One region of the Pseudaeromonas sharmana genome, then DNA from elsewhere that is predicted to be linked to it. Evidence: predicted binding sites of a transcription regulator. Region 1 holds the regulator's gene; the other holds the start of a gene.
The links. Region 1 encodes sigma-54, which starts transcription at its own class of promoters, with help from an activator protein. Its sites were predicted from a motif close to TGGCACNGTTTTNGCTT; they were not measured.
Positions count from the first base shown of each region.

Region 2: a site for sigma-54 is predicted at 1,846-1,862, ahead of ACFOSS_RS10715 (nitrate reductase). Genes of this name have one in related genera too.

Region 1 is NZ_JBHSAF010000012.1:14,825-17,957, reverse strand. It holds gene rapZ (RNase adapter RapZ) at 1-57, opposite strand, end outside; gene ptsN (PTS IIA-like nitrogen regulatory protein PtsN) at 65-511, opposite strand; gene hpf (ribosome hibernation promoting factor) at 520-807, opposite strand; gene ACFOSS_RS09685 (RNA polymerase factor sigma-54) at 830-2,308, opposite strand; gene lptB (LPS export ABC transporter ATP-binding protein) at 2,355-3,080, opposite strand; gene lptA (lipopolysaccharide transport periplasmic protein LptA) at 3,080-3,133, opposite strand, start outside.
Region 2 is NZ_JBHSAF010000014.1:196,453-199,585, reverse strand. It holds gene ACFOSS_RS10720 (CmpA/NrtA family ABC transporter substrate-binding protein) at 29-1,393, opposite strand; gene ACFOSS_RS10715 (nitrate reductase) at 1,975-3,133, shown strand, end outside.

The DNA of each region.
Region 1 (3,133 bases):
GCGCAGCGCGACCGTTTTTCCCGAGCCAGAACGGCCACTGACCACTATCAGTTTCATGCTCGCCTCATGGAGCTGTTATCAGTTGATAGAGCGCCTCGTCGTTTTCAGCCTGACGGAGCTGACGACAAAAAGCGCGATCATGCAAACGGGTTGCGATCAGTGACAGGGTCTTGAGATGAGTTTTGCATTCGCTCTCTGGCACCAAGAGGGCAAACAGGATGTCGATTGGCTGGTTGTCTATGGCATCAAACGCAATCGGTTCTTCCAATGTCAAAAAAACCCCTGTCAGTGGGTGGCCATCCGGAATGCGGCCATGGGGAATTGCGATTGCGCCGCCAATGCCGGTACTACCCATTCTTTCGCGGGCAAGCAGTCGCTCGAAGAGGTCTTGCGCGTCAAGGCCAAGCCTTTGAGCTGCCAGTTCGCTGATCATCTCGATGGCGCGTTTTTTGCTGGAACAAGGGACTGCACTTTTGGTGCAGTCCCTGCTGAGGAAATCCTGAATTAACATTATTAGGGTTACTTACTGTTTAGTTTTTCTTTGTGCTTAATGATCTGCCGATCCAGCTTGTCAATCAGCGTATCAATCGCGGCATACATGTCTTCGTGCTGAGAGTTGGCAAAAATTTCACCGCCGTTGACATTCAATTTGGCTTCGGCAATCTGGTTGAGCTTTTCAACCGTGAGGATGACCTGGACATTGTTAATCTGTTCGAAATGGCGCTCCAGTTTTGAAAACTTGCTGTTCACGAAATCACGCAGCGGCTCAGTAATTTCGATGTGATGACCGGACAGATTGATTTGCATAACGTCTTCCTTATTGTTTGCCCTACAGCAGGCGTTTACGTTGGCTTGACGGGGGAATGGATAAAGACTCACGGTATTTGGCAATGGTTCTTCTGGCAACCATGATACCTTGCTCGGTCAGCAAATCCGCGATCTTGCTATCGCTTAACGGCTTTGCCGGGTTCTCCGCTGCGACTAGCTTCTTGATGAGCGCTCGAATCGCCGTCGAAGAACACTCCCCTCCATTATCAGTATTGACGTGACTGGAGAAAAAGTACTTCAATTCGAAGATTCCGCGAGGGGTATGCATGAATTTTTGTGTGGTCACCCGTGAAATCGTCGATTCATGCATCTCTACTGCTTCGGCTACATCGTTAAGAACCATGGGTTTCATGGCTTCTTCACCATATTCGAAAAAATCTTGCTGGTGCTGGACGATGCAGTTGGCGACTTTCAATAAGGTCTCGTTCCGACTCTCCAGGCTCTTGATGAACCACTTTGCTTCTTGGAGGTGAGAACGAATAAATTGGCTATCGCTGCTGTTCCGGGCATGGCGGGCCATGGCGGCATAGGTTTCGTTGATGCGAATTTTCGGCATGGCATCTGGATTAAGCTCCACTATCCAGCGGCCCTGCTTTTTGCTAACGGCGACATCGGGGATCACATAGGATGATTCTGCCTGCAGCACGCTATTTCCGGGGCGGGGATCCAGTTGCTGAATCAGATCCAGTGCCTCTTTCAGATCGGCTTCTTTGAGCTGCATTTTGCGCGCCAAATTGCGGTAATCTCGGTTGCCCAGCAGGTCCATGTGTTCCTGTAGTATCTGCTTGGCTTCCTTCAGCCATGGGGTGCTATGCGGGTACTGTCCTAACTGGATGAGCAGGCACTCCTGGACCGAACGCGCCGCGACGCCGATAGGGTCAAAATGCTGGACGCGTTTAAGGACAGCTTCGACCTCATCCAGCTCGACTTCAACGTCATCGTTATGCACGGATTCGCGGATGTCATCGAGGCTGACTGTCAGGTAGCCAGACTCATCGATTGCATCAATGATCGCCAGCGCGATAGCCGCATCCAGTTCACTGAATGGGGTCAAATGCATTTGCCACAGCAAATAATCTTGTAGGCTCTCTGTCGTTTCGCCCTGATAAACGGGTTCATCGTCGTTAACGGGTAGGCCGCTGGATTGATGTGTCCCGGCGGTATAGACCTCATCCCAGGTCGTATCCATCGGTAGCTCTTCAGGCATGTTTTCCTGATTCAGCGCCTCGCTGGTACTGAGCTGACTTTCATCGTGATCAATAGATTCATCGTGCTGTTCTGACGCGTCACTCTCGCGCTCTGATGGCAGCGCATCGAGACCATCACCCTCTTCCATTTCCAGCAGGGGATTGGCATCCAACGCCTGCTGGATCTCCTGCTGGAGCTCCAGGGTCGAAAGTTGCAACAAGCGAATGGCTTGCTGCAACTGGGGCGTCATGGCCAGTGATTGTCCCAAGCGTAATTGAAGAGTCGGTTTCATCTGAGTTGTTTATTCCTTGCGGCTAATCGTTTGGCGTCCGTTATTGTCACAGGGTGAAGCCTTCACCCAGATAAACCTGCTTGACCTGTTCGTTACGCAGTATCTCCTTCGGAGAGCCCTCGGCAATCAGTTGACCATGGCTGACGATATAGGCTTTTTCGCAGACATCCAAGGTTTCTCGGACGTTATGATCGGTAATTAATACCCCAAGGCCACGATCACGTAAATGTTCGATGATACGTTTGATATCAATAACCGAGATGGGATCAACACCAGCAAAAGGTTCATCTAGCAGGATAAATCTAGGGTCTGCAGCTAAAGCTCTAGCGATTTCCACTCGGCGCCGCTCCCCACCGGAGAGACTCATGCCAAGGCTCTGTCGGATATGGGTAATATGAAATTCTTCGAGCAAGGACTCCATTTTGTCTCGGCGCTCTTCCTTGGACAGATCGGGTCGCAGTTCGAGCACGCCCATCAGATTCTGCTCGACGCTGAGGCGCCGGAATATGGAGGCTTCTTGCGGAAGGTAACCGATACCGCTGCGCGCGCGCTCATGCATCGGCAGCGGCGTCAGATCCAGGTCATCTATTGTCACCACGCCACCGTCCTGCGGAACCAGGCCGACGATCATATAAAACGAGGTTGTTTTACCCGCACCATTTGGTCCGAGCAGGCCGACAATTTGGCCCGTTTCAACCTGCAGGCTGACATTGGTGACAACGGTTCTGCTCTTATAGCTTTTTTTCAGGCTGACGGCCTTCAGGCATGACATTACTGTTGCCCCTTCTTTTGATCGTTGACCTGTTCCTGAATCTGGTCAGGCAG
Region 2 (3,133 bases), on a different contig from region 1:
GGAGTCGCCTCCCCCGGGTCAGATAACATCAGAGCTTGTCGTCGCCCTTGAGGCCGATGGCAAATTGCTTGAGATAGTCATTCGGCTTGTGGCCGTCGTAGCTCACACCATCGATAAAGTGACTGTCAGCCGGCTTGTAGCCGCTTTCGCTTGCAAAGTCCGGGAAGTCGCTGGCTTTCATCTTGCCTTCGGCAATCAGCTCCTTGGCGGCAATGGCGTAGACGTCCGGGCGGTAGACCTTCTTGGCCATCTCGGCATACCAGCTATCCGGTTTGGCCTCGGCGATCTGGCCCCAGCGGCGCATCTGGGTCATGTACCAGATGGCGTCGGAGTAGTACGGATAGGTCGCGTGGTGGCGGAAGAAGACGTTGAAGTCCGGAGCCGGGCGTTTGTCGCCTTTCTCGTACTCGAAGGTGCCGGTCATCGAGTTGGCGATCACCTTGGCGTCGGCACCGACATAATTTGGTTTGGCGAGGATCTGGACTGCCTGCATGCGATTGGCATTGTTGTTCTGATCCAGCCAGTAGGCGGCACGGATCAGCGCCTTGATCAGGTGAATGTGGGTGTTGGGGTACTTGTCGGCAAACGCCTGGGTAACACCGAATACCTTCTCCGGGTTGTTCTTCCAGATTTGCTCGTCGGTGACCACCGGTACGCCGATGCCCTTGGCAACCGCGGCCTGGTTCCACGGTTCACCGACGCTGTAGCCACTGATGGTACCGGCCTCCAGCGTCGCCGGCATCTGCGGCGGCGGCGTTACGGACAGCAGCACGTCAGCCTGTTGCTGACCGGAGTTATCCCCCTTGGCTGGCGCGTAGTAACCCGGATGGATACCCCCCGCCGCCAGCCAATAGCGCAATTCATAGTTGTGGGTCGACACCGGGAACACCATGCCGAAATTGAAGCTCTTGCCTTGTTCCTTGTAGCCCTTGATAACTGATTGGAGAGCATCAGCCTTGATTGGATGCAACGGCTTGCCATCACTCCCTTTGGCCAGCGAGGGAAGCATCGCCCGCCACACGTCATTTGAGACAGTAATTGCATTTCCATTCAGATCCATGCTGAACGCCGTCACAACCTCGGCCTTGGTACCCACACCCAGCGTGGCGCCAATGGGTTGCCCGGCGAGCATATGGGCACCGTCGAGTTGCCCGTCGATCACCCGATCCAGCAACACCTTCCAGTTCGCCTGGGCTTCGAGGGTGACATAGAGACCTTCATCCTCGAAATACCCCTTCTCGTACGCCACGGCTAACGGTGCCATATCGGTCAGCTTGATGAAGCCGAGCTTGAGCTCTTCTTTCTCCGGTGCCCCCACTTCCGCCCGGGCCTGGGTATTGAAAAACAGGGTAGCCAGCAGGGTGGCCAGTGCAGTCTTGTGGTAATGAGGCATTTTTTCTCTCCCTGAAAAAACAAAAGCGCCCTGCCGATCTGTCGATCAGCAAGGCGCCTTTGCCAAAATTCGCTACTGTCGCTGTGTAGTTACAGCCGTTACTCACGCACTCTGGTCAGCCTCGCCGTTGAGGGTGACCTGCGTCACACAGGACTATTCAGTTTCTGTGCCAACTCTGAAACAGCACTGTTTGGTGGTGTAAAGATGGATTTTTCAGGTGTGTTTGCAATCTGAGCAGTGACTTTCACCCTGCCTGGCGCCCCAACTCAGTGCGGGTGCACCACGCCGAGTGCAATGCACACCCGGCATTGTCCTGCGCTCGGCCCGGCGCGGGATTTACGGCGCTCCTAGTCGTTGCTGTCGTTGTAAATCAGCTAATTAAGCCAGGTTGCCGGTAACGCGGCCACCTCAGCCCTGCGCGTGAAAAGCAGAATTAGCGTCAGCGAACAGATCGGCACGGCTTTTGCCTAGTGACGTTTGATAACTTTCAGATACCACTTTGGATAACGACGTCCACCTCCCCGGCCTGTGCCGAGCGGAGTGGGCGTCTTTTTGTCTGTGCACTTGTGCGGAGCGCAATAATGAGCGAACAGGGCCTTATTCCCATCACTGAGCCACAGGCACAATCCGGTGCCATCAAGACGACCTGCGCCTACTGCGGTGTGGGTTGTGGTATTCAGACCAATGGCCAGCAGCTCACCGGCGACAGTGACCACCCGGCCAATCACGGCGCCCTGTGTATCAAGGGTGCCAGCCTGCTGGAAACCATGGCCTACCCGCAGCGGCTGCTTTATCCGCGCGTCGCCGGCAAACACGCCAGCTGGGACCAGGCCCTCGACCACATAGCCGAGCGTTTTACGCAGATCATCGACGAATCCGGTCCCGAGGCGATTGGCTTTTATGTCTCCGGTCAGCTGATGACCGAGGATTACTATGTCGCCAATAAACTGATGAAAGGTTACTTGGGCGCGGCCAACATCGACACCAACTCACGGTTATGCATGTCCTCGGCGGTCATGGCCCATCAACGCGCATTTGGCGAAGATGTGGTGCCCGCCTGTTATGCCGATCTGGAGCTGTGCAATCTGCTGGTGATCGTCGGCGCCAACACCGCCTGGACGCACCCCATCGTTTTCCGCCGGATCCAGCAGGCACGCAGTCGCAACCCGCAGTTGAAGCTGGTGGTGATCGATCCGCGCAAGACCATGACCGCCGAACAGGCCGACCTGCACCTGCCGCTACGTCCGGGCAGTGATGTGGCACTGTTTAATGGTCTGTGCCGCTATCTGCAGCAGAATAATGGCCTCGATGAGCGCTATATCGCCGACCATGTCAGCGGCTATGCCGAACTGAGCCAGCTGCTGGATAGTGCCGAATATGAACCGGCGGCGGTAGCGGCAACCTGTGGCGTCAATGAACGCGATCTGCGTGCCTTCTACCACTGGTTCTGTCGCGAGCCCAAGAGCGTGACACTGTTCTGCCAGGGGGTGAACCAATCCAATCAGGGCACGGACAAAGGCAACAGCATCATCAACGCCCACTTGCTGACGGGACGCGTCGGCAAGCCAGGCGCTTCGCCGTTTTCCATCACCGGTCAGCCCAATGCCATGGGCGGCCGTGAAGTCGGCGGGCTGGCGACCCAGCTCGCCGCCCACATGGGCTTCAGCGAACAACATTGCGATCGGGTACAACGCTTCTGGCGCTCGCCGACCATAGCGCGCAAGCCTGGCCTCAAGGCGG